DNA from 3 places in the Ewingella allii genome. Region 1 is predicted to be linked to each of the others. Evidence: predicted binding sites of a transcription regulator. Region 1 holds the regulator's gene; each other region holds the start of a gene.
The links. Region 1 encodes ArgR, which controls arginine synthesis, uptake and breakdown. Its sites were predicted from a motif close to ANTGAATAAAAATACANT; they were not measured.
Positions count from the first base shown of each region.

Region 2: the regulator ArgR is predicted to act here: its motif matches at 3,068-3,085, upstream of argF (ornithine carbamoyltransferase).
Region 3: the regulator ArgR is predicted to act here: its motif matches at 3,891-3,908, upstream of argA (amino-acid N-acetyltransferase).

Region 1 is NZ_JAWUDN010000008.1:45,623-50,601, forward strand. It holds gene mpl (UDP-N-acetylmuramate:L-alanyl-gamma-D-glutamyl-meso-diaminopimelate ligase) at 1-931, shown strand, start outside; gene yhcN (peroxide/acid stress response protein YhcN) at 1,228-1,491, opposite strand; gene yhcN (peroxide/acid stress response protein YhcN) at 1,724-1,987, opposite strand; gene argR (transcriptional regulator ArgR) at 2,470-2,940, opposite strand; gene mdh (malate dehydrogenase) at 3,404-4,342, shown strand; gene SBO83_RS16600 (helix-turn-helix domain-containing protein) at 4,415-4,681, opposite strand.
Region 2 is NZ_JAWUDN010000004.1:39,246-44,224, reverse strand. It holds gene SBO83_RS10975 (MFS transporter) at 1-1,167, shown strand, start outside; gene ampH (D-alanyl-D-alanine-carboxypeptidase/endopeptidase AmpH) at 1,280-2,425, shown strand; gene rraB (ribonuclease E inhibitor RraB) at 2,525-2,953, opposite strand; gene argF (ornithine carbamoyltransferase) at 3,117-4,124, shown strand; gene SBO83_RS10955 (alpha-amylase family glycosyl hydrolase) at 4,315-4,979, shown strand, end outside.
Region 3 is NZ_JAWUDN010000003.1:370,797-375,775, forward strand. It holds gene recB (exodeoxyribonuclease V subunit beta) at 1-510, shown strand, start outside; gene recD (exodeoxyribonuclease V subunit alpha) at 507-2,456, shown strand; gene argA (amino-acid N-acetyltransferase) at 2,532-3,857, opposite strand; gene amiC (N-acetylmuramoyl-L-alanine amidase AmiC) at 4,087-4,979, shown strand, end outside.

The DNA of each region.
Region 1 (4,979 bases):
TCCGTTTATGGTGATTGAAGCCGACGAATACGACAGCGCGTTCTTCGACAAACGTTCCAAGTTTGTTCACTACAGCCCGCGCACGCTGGTGCTGAACAACCTTGAGTTCGACCACGCTGACATCTTCGACGACTTAAAAGCTATCCAGAAACAGTTCCACCATTTGGTTCGTCTGGTGCCGGGTCAGGGGAAAATCATTCTGCCCGACAATGACACGCCGCTGAAACAAGTGATGGCGATGGGCTGCTGGAGTGAGCAGGAGTTTGTTGGTGAAGCCGAAACCTGCGCCTGGGATGCCAAGAAGCTGACCCCGGACGCCAGCTCGTTCACCGTCTACCTGCGCGGTGAGAGCGTCGGCGAAGTGCACTGGTCGCTGGTTGGCGAACACAACATGCACAATGGCCTGATGGCGATCGCCGCGGCGCGTCACGTCGGCGTTAAGCCTGAAGATGCCTGCAAAGCCTTGGGCGATTTCATCAATGCCCGTCGCCGTCTCGAACTGCGCGGCGAAGCCTATGGCGTGAGCGTGTATGACGATTTTGCTCACCATCCGACGGCGATTCTGGCCACCCTTGCTGCCTTGCGCAGTAAAGTCGGCGGTACCGCGCGCATTTTGGCCGTGCTCGAACCGCGTTCTAACACCATGAAAATGGGCATGAGCAAGAATGAGCTGGCGCCAGCGCTGGGCCGTGCCGATGAAGTCTTCCTGTTACAGCCTCAGCACATTCCTTGGCAAGTAGCAGAAGTTGCTGAGCACTGTGTGCAGCCGGCTCACTGGAGCGCGGATGTCGACTCGCTGGCCGATTTAGTGGTGAAAGCCGCGCAGCCGGGCGACCATATTTTGGTGATGAGTAACGGCGGCTTCGGCGGCATTCACACCAAACTGCTGGATGCTCTGGCGGCGAAATCTGTGGCGGTCGAGCAGGAATAAGCTTCAGCCTGTTGGAACCTTCTTAAACACAGCTCCGGCTGTGTTTTTTTATGGCTGAAAGGCAGCAGGGCGCGGAAAAAAGGATAAAAAAAAGCTCCCGCAATACACGGGAGCCAAAGGGTGTCGTCGGACAGGACGACGAGGGTCTCGGGAAGTTAAGAGCACGGCAGTGGCAGTGTCAGCTCTCTTTCCAGCCTCAACAGCGCTTATTCTTATCGCTGGGTGGCTATTGAAACCGGGACTTCAATACAACAATTTTTCTACTTATGAGGGTGACTCGCTTCGCTCAATAAAGCTTATTTATAGAGCTCAGCCGTCGCGTGATATGCGCCTTCGTTATAAGCCTCAATCACACGGTAAGAGGTCGCGCCTTTGCTGTCGGCTTTGTCAGACAGTTGCTGGCGGATATCCATAGGTACGCCGTTAACGCCGCTGACGCTAATGGTACCCATAGGTTGTAAATTCTGTGCCTGATCGTTGGTGACCAAGTTGGCAGCTGAAGCGCCAAATGAGATGGCAGAGAACAGGCTAAGTGCAGCGATAGTAGTAGTGATTTTCATGACAATTTCCTGATATTTATGACGTTGATGCAGGTTATTTGATAGCAACGTCGATTCATGTTTTGGATTCATCAGGTCTGTATTATCAAGATTGAAGGGCGTTTTTGCGCTCTGGAAACTTGGTGCGTTGCAGCGATAAATCCGTTTTTTAATGCTTCGGCCTCTATTTCTTAGGCCAGATAATTTGTCTTACTCAAACTTCTCTTACTAAAACGTCTGTGACTTCAACGTCTTATTGGTAAATCTCTGCCGTTGCGTGGTAGTTGCCTTCTTGGCGAACTTCAATCACGCGGAAGGCTTTTGCACCTTGCTCATCCGCTTTATCAGATAGTGCCTGACGAATATCCGTAGGAGCACCGGCCACGCCGCTGACGCTAACCATACCGACGGACTGCAGATTTTTAGCCTGATCTTGTGTGACAGGTTGTGCTGCAAATGCGCCAAATGACAGTGCAGAGAGAATGCTGAATGCAGCGATAGTAGTTGTTACTTTCATGATTGACCTCGTCTCTTTTATTATGTAGTCCGAACAAACAGTGATTCACATCACGGAAATGAGTATACATCTAGTAACCCGAAATATTAATAGTTTGCTAATAGTTTTTGGTGTGGTTATAAGGGGGCTAGTAGTGTTTTTAATAACAGAAAAGAATAAAAAACGGCTTAAAATTGACCTTTTGAGGGTATTGTCTAGATAAATTAATGGGTTATGTCATTTGAGCTATTTGTGCTGAATATTGCAGAGATTCACACTATTGAAACCAGCATGTGAAGATGGTGTGACTGGTAGGGTCGTATTTAACAGGATGACATCTTGACAGGTCGTTTGGAAAACAACCTGATAGGTGGGTTTTAGGGTTAATAATTTATAAATAACCAGTAAAGAAGGTAGAAAAGGGTGCTCGCAGGATACCGTTGAGTACTTCACGGGTCACCTGCGCATATAATGGAGTGGCTTTACGCTGAGGAAGAGCGCGATTAAAGCTCTTGTTCGAACAGACTGAGAATGGCTTCGTACAGCTGTTTCACGCTAAACCCGCGGGCTGGCGTGGTGAAAATGGTGTCATCCCCGGCGATGGTGCCAAGAATGCCTTCCGATTTGCCTAATGAGTCCAGCAGGCGGGCAATAAGTTGCGCTGCGCCCGGGCTGGTGCGGATCACCACAACGGCATCGTTATAGTCGATATCCAGAACCAGGTTTTTCAACGGGCTGGTGGTGGTCGGGACACCAATCTCGGCCGGCAGGCAATACACCATCTCCATTTTCGCATTGCGGGTGCGTACGGCACCGAATTTGGTCAGCATGCGAGAAACTTTAGATTGGTTGATGTTCTCAAATCCGTCCTCTTGCAAAGCAAGGACGATTTCGCCTTGAGAACTGAACTTCTCTTCCTTCAATAAGGCTTTGAAGGCTTTAATTAGATCTTCCTGTTTGGCAGGATTACGCATTTTGCACCCTAAGGTCATAACGATAGTGCGGGTGATTATGCATATATATGAATTTTTATGCAATAAAGATAATCACGCATTACCCTGAGTTGTGCGCAATGTCTGGTTATACCCATTTATCCAGCGATGAATTTAGTAATGAATATGCTGGAATTGTGCATTGTTGACATAAGACATAGTTATTAAATTGTTATGGAATTGATATTGTCCTGATGCCATCAACGGGTGTAATGTAACCGCCGGTTAACCTGTCGTGTTTCGTGACGCTATTTTTATGATGTCATTGATTTATGCCATTGATGCATAAGCAAATAATCTTAAATAAAGCCGACATACAGCCAAAATTACCGCGTAGCTTCTCAATCTCAGGTATAGAGATTGTTGCAGTAGTGCAGTGGATGATGGTCACTACCTAGATGAATTCACGGCGCTTTTTAAGTTTATGATAATAAAGGAGTATAGGATGAAAGTTGCAGTTCTCGGTGCAGCTGGCGGTATCGGCCAGGCCCTCGCCCTTCTACTCAAGACCCAACTGCCTTCAGGTTCAGAACTCTCTCTGTATGACATTGCCCCCGTTACCCCGGGCGTAGCAGTTGACCTCAGCCACATCCCTACAGCAGTAAAAATCAAAGGTTTCAGCGGTGAAGATGCAACGCCTGCACTGGTTGGTGCTGACGTGGTGCTGATCTCTGCTGGCGTAGCTCGTAAACCGGGCATGGACCGTTCCGACCTGTTCAACGTGAACGCGGGCATCGTCCGTAACCTGATTGAGCAAGTGGCTAAAACCTGCCCGAAAGCACTGATTGGTATTATCACCAACCCAGTGAACACCACCGTTGCCATCGCAGCAGAAGTGCTGAAAAAAGCCGGTGTTTACGACAAAAACAAACTGTTCGGCGTGACGACTCTGGATGCTATCCGTTCAAACACATTCGTGGCTGAACTGAAAGGCAAACAGCCTCAGGACATCGAAGTACCTGTGATCGGCGGCCACTCAGGCGTGACTATCCTGCCACTGCTTTCTCAGATCCCTGGCGTCTCTTTCACTGAAAGTGAAGTCGCTGATCTGACTAAACGTATCCAGAACGCGGGTACGGAAGTGGTTGAAGCGAAAGCCGGTGGCGGATCTGCAACCCTGTCTATGGGTCAGGCTGCGGCACGTTTCGGTCTGTCTCTGGTTCGTGCTCTGCAAGGCGAAAGCAACATTGTTGAATGTGCTTATGTTGAAGGTAAAGGCGAACACGCCCGCTTCTTCGCACAGCCAATTCTGTTGGGTAAAAACGGCGTAGCCGAGCTGAAAAGCGTGGGTACTCTGAGCGCATTCGAGCAGCAATCTCTGGATTCAATGCTCGACGTACTGCGTAAAGATATCGAGTTAGGTGAGCAGTTCATCAACAAGTGATATCTGCCTAGGCAGTGCCAAATCAACCGCCGGTCTCCCCGGCGGTTTTTTTATGCGTTGTTTGCAAGAACCTCAGGCTTTATTTGGGGAACGGATTTTTCGCTCAATTCTTTTAGAGGTCGTAGGATCAAAATATCTGTTCGGCCAAATGAGGGAAGGGTGGATACCTATTGCATCAGCAATAATGCGCTCTCCTTTAGGCCACGGCCGCGATAATGCATTTGCTAGGGTTGATGAACTCAAACCGGCCTCTCGTGATACTGCCGCCAGGGTGGTGCCTTTCTTGCGTAATGCAGCAATAATGTCTGCCTGATGCCAATTTTCTTTATGTCCTTTCATACGTATTCCCTTTTATTATCGGCAAGTTGATCGTCGTAATATTGATATGATTTTTGGTATCAAGATCCAGAATATGAGCTTTAAAAATGGATGTTCTTGGTTTCTGAAAAGCTTTTCATTTTTGGGAAAATATCTCTTTATTCTTGCTAACGCAAATGAGTAATACAAATTGTTCTAAATTAATGGCGCAAGTTAATCAAAACCGCCTATTTATTAGGAGGATAAATGAATGACTTTTTTTGCTACTTTAAATATATGAATAAGATGTCTGACTAATTACCGACAGCCGTGAGGTCCT
Region 2 (4,979 bases), on a different contig from region 1:
TTCGGCTGGGTAGTGATCTACGCCGGACGCTCGGTTCTCAGCCCGCTCATGCCGATGATTCAGGACGAATACGGGCTGAATCAGACCGAATTGGGCATCATCAGCAGCCTGTTCTTCTTGGCCTACACCCTGCTACAGGTTCCCGCTGGATTGCTCGGTGACCGGCTGGGCCACAAAAAAGTCTTAGTCACCGGCTTTATGCTATTCGCCGTGTTCATTGCTTCCATCAGCATTTCGCCGGGCTTCTTAGGCTTTATCCTGCTGTGGATGCTGACCGGCGCAGCGCAGGGGGTCTATTACGGCCCGCAGTACGCGCTCTCCTCAGAAGCTATTCCGAAGAAGTGGCTGACGCTCGGCAGCGCGGTGATTGGCAGCGGCATGTCCTTTGGTATTGCGCTGGGCTATCAGCTGTCCAGCGTGTCGGTGAATCATTTCCACACCGGCTGGAAATTACCCTTTGTGATCATCGCCCTGCCGGTGCTGGTGGTGGCGCTGTTGATGCTGTTTGTTATCCATAAACGCCCGCCGGTTGCCGCGCCCGCTGCGGTACAGGCCGCCGACCAAGAGCCGCCGTTCCGCTTTATGGATTTACTGAAAAATCGCAACCTGATCCTCGCTTACATCACCATTTTCTGCTCGATTTACGGCTTCTTCGTGATCATCTCTTGGCTGCCTTACTACTTGCAGCAGGAGCGCGGAATGGACATGGCGCGCGCCAGTAATATTGCGTCGATTGTGCCGTGGATTTCGATTCTCGGGACGCTGATTTTCAGCTACGCCTCGGACAAGCTGGGACGCAGAAAGCCGGTGGTGCTGTGCATGCTGCCGCTCTCGCTGCTGGCGCTGTTCGGCATTGTCTATTCAACCTCGGAAACCATGCTGATTGTCGTGCTGGTGCTGTATGGCTTTATCGGAAAAATCAGCCTGAACCCGATTCTGGTGGCACTGGTCGCGGATAACGCCCCGAAAAAAGCCCTCGGCACCGCCTTCAGCCTGTATAACTTCTTTGGCATGGCGGCTTCGATTTTTGCCCCTTACGTGACCGGCTTTATCGCCGACCGCACGGGCTCACTCAACGCCGGTTTCTACTTCGCGGCGATCATCACGCTGGTGGGAATTGGTGCCATGCTACTGGTGCGCGAAAAACACGTGCCGCATTCGGAATAACCAGATAAAGGAGATTTCTTACAACATTTTGCCAATTGGGCGCTTTTTTCCCATGCCGTTTCAGAAAGTTCGCATTAGTATACAAATTCCGAATGAATACTCTGCCTAGTTGATGGATACCGGTTTGCTGAAAAAAATTTCTCTCTCACTTTTGGCTCTGGCCTTTGCCAGCACGCCGCTGTTGAGCCAGGCGAAAAACGCCCGATTGGCTTCTCAAGTTGTTGATGACTATGCCGAACATATCTTCTACGGCAGCGGCGCGATGGGAATGGCGCTGGTGGTTGTCGATAATAACCAACAAGTTTTCCGCAGCTTTGGCGAAACCCGCCCCGGCTCAGACATTCGTCCACGCGAAGACTCCGTGATTCGAATTGCCTCGCTGACCAAGCTGATGACCAGCGAAGTGCTGGTGAAGCTGTCGCAGCAGGGCACCGTCAAGATTAACGACCCGCTGCGCAAATATTCCGGCGGCAAAGCGGTGCCTTCCTATAGCGGCTCCACGCCAATCACATTGCTCAACCTCGCGACTCACACCAGCGGCCTGCCGCGTGAGCAGCCGGGTGGCGCGCCAAATCGCCCGGTATTTACTTGGCCGACCAAGGCCGATCGCTGGGCGTGGCTGCGAGTCGCCAAAATGACCACGCCTCCGGGCGCGCGTGCGGCTTACTCCAACTTAGCCTTTGACCTGCTGGCTGACGCCTTATCCAACGCGGCGCGCAAACCTTACACCCAGCTGCTGCGCGAACAGATAACCCAGCCGCTGGGTATGGTCGACACCACGCTGACGCCAAACGCCAGCCAATGTGCGCGCCTGATGTCCGGCCTGCGCCCAAGCCCTTGTCTGAATACCACGGCGGCAGCGGGCAGCGGCGGTATCTACTCGACCCCGGCCGACATGGCGCGTTGGATGCGCCAGTTCCTACCTTCCCCACTCGGCAAGCCAAGCCTGACCGCCGAAATGGCGCAGAAGATGTACTTTAAGCGTACTGATTTGGTGTCGCTGAAAGGCATGGACGTGCCGGGCATGGCCGACTCTCTGGGTATGGGTTGGGTGACGATGGCGCCGACGCCGCTGTTACCGCGCATTATTCAGAAAACCGGCGGTGGCGGTGGCTTTATTACTTATGTGGCGATGGTGCCTCAGCGCGGCGTAGGCGTGTTCGTGGTAGTGACGCGCAGCGAGTTAACCAAGTTTAAAAATATGAGTGACGGCGTAAACGATCTGGTTGCGGAGTTAGTGCGTAATAACGAGATTTAAAGCGCGGAATGATTTAAAGCACGGAAGTGCAAGCTGAGCTTATCCTCCCCTTAGTTCAAGGGGAGGATCAAAACCCTATCTTACTGATAGAGTTAGCTATTAATGACGCTTACCGTCATCATCTTCATCAACCAAATCTTCTTCATCACCTTCTTCGCCGTCCTCACCTTCGTCGTCGCCTTCGAAGTAAGTGCCCCAACCGTCGTAATCAACGCCGTGGGCTTCGGCCAGGTCCATCAACTGCTCAACCTGTTTATCAATCAGTTCGGCGTTCAGCGCAATTTCGCTGATCACGTCACAGCACATCACGGTTGAACCGTCTTCTAATTCCAACTCTTCTGCGTCATTAACTTCATAACCCAGTTTGAAAGCGGCAACCGCGGCTTTCTCCAAATCTTCAAACTTATCAGAAGATAAGTGATGTTCGATGGTGTAAAGCGCGTCTGGATCGCTGCCATCATCCAGCAGCTCTTCGATGATTAAGCGGGTCTCTTCACTCTGTTCTTCTAGCAATTCACGATTTGCCATGCCTCTGTCCTCAATCAATGTGACGTTTCTCTAGACCATTTTCACACAGCGCGGGGCCAGCCTCCACTATAAAGTTTTAACGACGGGGTTGTAATTGCATATTCATACATATAAATTGAATTTTAATTCACTAAAGAATGCAAAAGCATTGGAGAGGAACACCATGAGTCTGTTGAGTAAACGTCATTTTCTCAGGTTACTGGATTTTACCCCGTCGGAGATTTCATCCCTTCTCCAGCTCTCCGCCGAGCTGAAAGCCGCTAAGAATAACGGCAGCGAAAAAGCCCATCTGCAAGGGAAAAACATCGCGCTCATCTTCGAAAAAGACTCAACCCGCACCCGATGCTCTTTCGAAGTTGCCGCCTATGATCAGGGTGCTAACGTCACCTACCTCGGCCCAAGTGGCAGCCAAATTGGTCACAAAGAGTCAATGAAAGACACCGCCCGCGTGCTGGGCAGAATGTATGACGGTATTCAATATCGCGGTTTTGGTCAGGATAAAGTCGAGACGCTGGCGGAGTTCTCCGGCGTGCCGGTGTGGAATGGCCTGACGACGGAATTTCACCCGACTCAGCTGCTGGCCGACCTGCTGACCATGCAAGAGCATCTGCCGGGCAAATCTCTGTCACAAATGACGCTGGCCTATCTCGGCGACGCGCGCAACAACATGGGCAATACCCTGCTGGAAGCCGCTGCGCTCTGCGGTTTGGACCTGCGTCTGGTCGCGCCAACCGCCTGCTGGCCTGAAGCCGAGCTGGTGGAAACCTGTAAGAAGCTGGCGCAGGAAAACGGCGGCAACATCACTCTGACCGAAGACATTGCGGCGGGCGTGAAAGGCGCGGATTTCCTCTATACCGACGTTTGGGTATCAATGGGTGAGCCAAAAGAGACGTGGAAACAACGCATTAGCCTGCTGCGTGACTATCAGGTGAATAGCGCCATGCTGGCCCTGACCGGCAACCCGCAGGTGAAATTCCTTCACTGCCTGCCCGCCTTCCATGACGACCAGACTACCCTAGGCCGCCAAATGGCGGAAGAGTACAACCTGCACGGCGGGATGGAAGTGACCGACGAAGTGTTCGAGTCGGCGCACAGCGTGGTGTTCGATCAGGCTGAAAACCGCCTGCACACCATTAAAGCGGTGATGGTCGCCACTCTTGGTTCACTCTGATTCGCCTTCGGCCTGACGCGACAATCCTCGCGCGTCAGGTTATTTCCTCCAGCTTCGCACATACCCTTTTACACAACATTGCAGTTTTTCACGGCTAATCCCCGCCTGAACGCCCCGTTTTCAACTAACCTTTTCATTATGCGCCGCTTCTTTTGCCATCTTCTGGAGTGATAAAGAAAAGGGAAACGATATGAAATCAGTCAATTTGGAATATGTCCTGCGACTGGAAAGTTTACTGAGCCGGATCTATCCCAGAGAACACATTGCCGATTTACTGAAACAGATCCTGCAACTGGCCGAAAAATGGAATTACGGCAAACACCGCACTCAGGATTGGGTCGATGGCACCAACATTTACCTCATCACCTATGGCGACAATATCAGCCACGGCGAGCAGAAACCGCTGGCGACTTTGAACCATTTCGCCGACAAGTATCTGCGTGAAATCATCAGCGATATCCACATCTTACCGATGTATCCCTACAGCTCGGATGATGGTTTTAGCGTCATTGATTATCGCCGGATTGACGAACATCTTGGCGGTTGGCAGGACATCCACCAGCTCTCTTCCCACTTCAACCTGATGTTCGACTGCGTGATCAACCACATCTCGCGATCCAGCGACTGGATGAAGGGCTATCTGCACGACGATCCTTACTACAAAGATTACTTTATCGACTCCAACCCGGAGCTGGATTACAGCCGCGTGGTGCGCCCCCGCGCCCTGCCGCTGCTGACGCCGTTTATCAAAGCCGACGGCACCGAGCTGTATCTGTGGACCACCTTCAGCGAGGATCAGGTCGACATCAATTTCAAAAACCCGCAGGTGCTGCTGGAGAGCATCGACGTGCTGCT
Region 3 (4,979 bases), on a different contig from region 1:
TTACCTATCGACAGCTTGCTTCAGGCTTCGCAACTCAACGCCGTGGTGAAACATTTCGACAGTTTATCCGCCCGCTGCCCGTCGCTTAACTTCCAGCAGGTGCAGGGCATGCTCAAAGGCTTTATCGACTTAGTATTCTTCTGGGAAGGGCGTTTTTACTTGCTCGATTACAAGTCCAACTGGCTGGGTGATGACAGTAGTGCTTATACCGAAGAAGCGATGGAAAGCGCGATGGCTGAGCACCGCTATGACCTGCAATACCAGCTCTATACGCTGGCGCTCCATCGCTATTTAGGCCATCGGCTGGCCGATTATGACTATGAGCGCCATTTTGGTGGTGTGATTTATCTGTTCCTGCGCGGCGTGGATCCGGAGCATCCGGGTAATGGCGTTTTCCGCCGTCGCCCGTCGCAGGAGTTCATCGAGTGCCTTGACCTGTTATTTAGAGGCGAGTTTGTCCCTGATGAAGCCATGCTTGAACAGGCCAGAATGCTGGAGGGGCAGCTATGAATAGCTCTGCGACATTGAAAAGTGGCTCAGCGGTTGATGCCCTGTTCGAGCAAGCCTTACTGCAAGGCGCGTTGAGATCACTGGACGTGCAGTTTGCCCGCATGATTGCCGGAGGAACGCAGGCAGAGACTGAATATGCCGCGTTAATGCTGGCGGCCGCCTGCCTGAGCAGTGAAGCGGGGAGTGGTCACGTGTGCCTGCATTTGGACCAGCTCAGCCCTGATTCCCTGTTTGACGGTCGTTATCCGCAGCTAGCTATCGAGCTGTGGAAAACAGCCGGTGAGCCGGATACCAAGCAGTGGCTGGCACTATTAAACCGCCATGCAGCTGTCAGCGACGGCAGCCAGCCAACGCCGATGGTCTTGCAGGAAAACCGTCTTTATCTCCAGCGAATGTGGCAGAGCGAGGGCGAGGTTGCCGATTTCTTCAGTGCTGAAAAACGTCTGGATACCTCGCCCATTTCACCACTGACCGTGGATGAAACGCGGCTTAAAACGATTCTGGATGACCTGTTTGGTCGCACAGACTCGGCCGAGATTGATTGGCAGAAAGTTGCGGCGGCGGTGGCGGCTACCCGGCGGATTTCAATCATTTCCGGCGGGCCCGGTACCGGCAAAACCACCACGGTTGCCAAGCTATTAGCCGCGCTGGTTCAGCTCTATCCGCAGCAGAAACTGCGCATTCAGCTCGCCGCGCCCACCGGCAAGGCGGCAGCGCGTTTGACCGACTCTCTGGGGCAGGCCAGTCTGCGTTTACCTCTTAGCGAAGCCGAGCGCGCCGCTTTCCCGACTGAAGCCTCGACATTACATCGATTGCTGGGCGCACAACCCGGTAGCCAGCGCATGCGTTACCACCGTGGGAATCCGCTGCACCTTGACGTGCTGGTGGTGGATGAAGCCTCAATGGTTGACCTGCCGATGATGGCGCGGCTGATTGAAGCACTGCCCGCGCAGGCGCGAGTGATTTTCCTTGGCGACCGTGACCAGTTGGCTTCGGTAGAAGCAGGGGCGGTGTTGGGAGATATCTGCCGCTTTGCAGAGCAGGGGTACAGCGCAGAGCGCGCCACCCAACTGAGTTATTTGACCGGCTGCCCTGTCGCGCCAACCGAAGTGGCTAACGCCGCCAGCGTGCGCGATAGCTTGTGCCTGCTGCGCCGCAGCTATCGGTTTGATTCGGCGTCGGGTATTGGTCAGTTGGCGAAAGCCGTCAATGCAGGGGAGAGCGCCGCCGCGTCTGCCGTGCTGGCGCAAGGCTTGCCGGACGTGACGGGCTATCCGCTCAATGAAACTGAGGATTTCCAGCCGCTGCTCGATGCCTGCGTGGCGGGCTATCTTCCTTATCTCCAAGGCGTCAGACACAGCGCATCGCCGGATAGCATTTTGCAGGACTTTGGCCGTTTTCAGGTGCTATGCGCGCTGCGCGAAGGACCGTTTGGCGTAAAAGGGCTGAATGAGCGCATCGAACAACTGCTAAATCGCAAAGGGCTGATCCGCCGACCTGCCGTGCTGGCGGGGAAATGGTATGCCGGCAGGCCGGTGATGATCAGCCGAAATGACAGCGCGCTGGGGTTATTCAACGGTGATATCGGTATCGCCTTGCAAAGCGAAAGTGGCGAGCTGAGGGTCTACTTTCAGCTTCCGGGCGGTGAAGTGAAATCCGTGCAGCCGAGTCGTTTGCCAGCCCATGAAACGGCTTACGCCATGACGGTGCATAAGTCTCAAGGCTCTGAGTTTGACCACACGCTGCTGGTGCTGCCTAACCATTTCCTGCCGGTGCTAACCCGGGAGTTGGTCTATACCGCCATTACCCGAGCTAAAAAGCAGTTGTCGCTTTATGCCAGTGAGAAGGTGTTCAACATTGCGACCCGCACGCGAACTCGCCGCCGCAGCGGGCTGGCGGAACGGCTGAGCGAACATGGCGAGTCGTCCTCTCTCAATCCTGAGTAGTAAAAACAAAACGGGGCTTCTCTACGCGTGAGAAGCCCCGTTATTTTTTATCACTAACCTAGTGTAAGCCCTGCTTTAAAGCTCGGTCAGCAGAATTTTGGAGCGGCGCTGATAGTTGTACATTTCCTGTTTCTGGATTGGCAGAACGTCAACTTCAGCCGGCTGGAAACCGCGCTCCTGGAACCAGTGGATGCTGCGAGTGGTTAACACAAACAGGCGATCCAGCCCCATTTGCTTCGCCTGACTGGCGACGCGTTTCAGCAGCATTTCGCCGCGTGACGAGCTGCGATAGTCGGGATGCACCGCCACGCAGGCCATTTCGCCAATACGCTCTTCCGGGAACGGATAGAGCGCGGCGCAGGCGATGGTCAGATTATCGCGTTCGATAATGGTGAACTTGTCGATTTCCATCTCTAGCTGCTCGCGCGAGCGGCGAACCAAAATACCCTGCTGCTCCAGCGGGCGAATCAGCTCAAGAATGCCGCCGATATCGTTAATTGTCGCACGGCGCACCTGTTCGGCACTTTCCATCACGATTTGCGTACCGATACCGTCGCGGGAGAACAGTTCCTGAACCAAGGCGCCGTCTTCCTGATAGCTGATTAAGTGGCTACGGCGCACGCCGCTGCGGCAGGCTTTGACTGCCCCGCGCAGGAAGCGCACGGTGCCGGACTGATAATCGCCACTGGCTTCCATGGTGTCGATTCGAGCCTGCGCATCGTTCGGGAACAGTTCCGAAATAATATTATCGTCTTCGTCGATCACGCCCTGAGACGAGCAGAAGCCAATCATTTTTTCGGCTTTCAATTTGATTGCCAGCTGGGTCGCCACCTCTTCGGAGGTCAGGTTGAAGCTCTCACCCGTAACGGATACGGCAACCGGCCCAAGCAGCACAATGGCGTTGCTGTCGAGTTGGCGGTGGATCGCTTCCTCATCAATGCGGCGAATACGGCCGGTATGGCAGTAGTCGATACCGTCGTCGACCCCCAAAGGCTGGGCGATGATGAAGTTACCGCTGACCACATTAATATGCGCACCCTGAAGTGGCGTATTATTCAGGCTCATGGAGAGGCGGGCGGTGATGTCGAGCTGCAATAAGCCCGCCGCTTGCTTGACTAGTTCGAGGGTACGGGCGTCGGTGACGCGGGTATTCTTATGGTAGATAGGTTCATAATTATGCTCCGCCAGATTTTCATCAATTTGCGGGCGAGCGCCGTAAACCACCACCAAACGGATGCCCAGACTGTGTAACAGCCCGATATCATTGACGATGTTGGTAAAGTTCTCATGCTCAATGGCTTCGCCGCCTAGCATGACAACGAACGTTTTGCCACGGTGTGCATTAATGTAGGGAACCGAGTGGCGAAAACCCTGAACCAATTCAGTACTACGTTCCTTCACGGCAAAACCTCATTTGAATTTTTATTCGTAATTTCTGTATTTTTATTCTTTTATGTCGATGTGGCAAGTAAGAAATCTCTCTTTTTGTTCACAAACCATCAACAAGCTTAAAATTTAGCCAATCCCGTTTATGAATGACAGGGGGGAGTCGATTCGTTAGAATTTTCCTATTGAGCCTTTTTGGCTGTTTTGTTTTTTGCTCATTTTGAGCCCTTACCTTTGAGACTGCATGACTGACGATAATCACAATTTTGGCCGAAGACGCCTGTTACAAAGCGTAGCTGCTTCGTGGATGCTCAGCGTCAGCCGGGTGGGTTTTGCCGCCAGTTCACAAGTGGTTGCCGTGCGCGTCTGGCCCGCTTCTTCCTATACTCGCCTGACGCTAGAGTCCAGTACCCCGCTGAAATATAAGCATTTCACTCTCACCAATCCTCATCGGCTGGTTATCGATATTGAAGGTGTTCACCTCAATAGCGTGCTTAAGGGCGTAGGTAAGCAGATCCAGCAAAATGATCCTTTTATCAAACAGGCCAGAGTAGGCCAGTTTGATAAAACGACGATCAGGCTGGTGATGGAGCTGAAAAAGCAGATTAACCCGCACGTTTTCACCCTTAAGCCGGTTGCCGGAATTCACAACCGCTTGGTGGTGGATCTCTACCCGCAAGAGGGGGCAGTGAGCGCGGAGGATGATCCACTATTGGCATTGCTGGAAGATTACAACAGGGGCGATGTGGCGCGAACCCTGCCGCCGGAGACGGCCAAAGATGGCAAAGCGGGGCGCGAGCGGCCGTTGATCATCATGCTCGATCCGGGGCACGGCGGCGAAGACCCCGGTGCCATCGGCAAATATAAGACCCGTGAGAAAGATATCGTTTTGCTGATTGCCCGCAAGTTGCAGAAACTGATTCAGCGCGAGCCGAACATGAAGGTCCACATGACGCGCAACGAAGACGTCTTCATCCCTTTGAAAGTCCGGGTCGCTAAGGCGAGAAAGCTGCGGGCAGACCTTTTTGTGTCGATTCACGCCGATGCCTTCACCAACCGTGCCGCCCGTGGCTCTTCGGTTTTCGCCTTATCGACCAAAGGGGCGACCAGCGCCGCGGCGCGTTTTCTGGCGCAGAC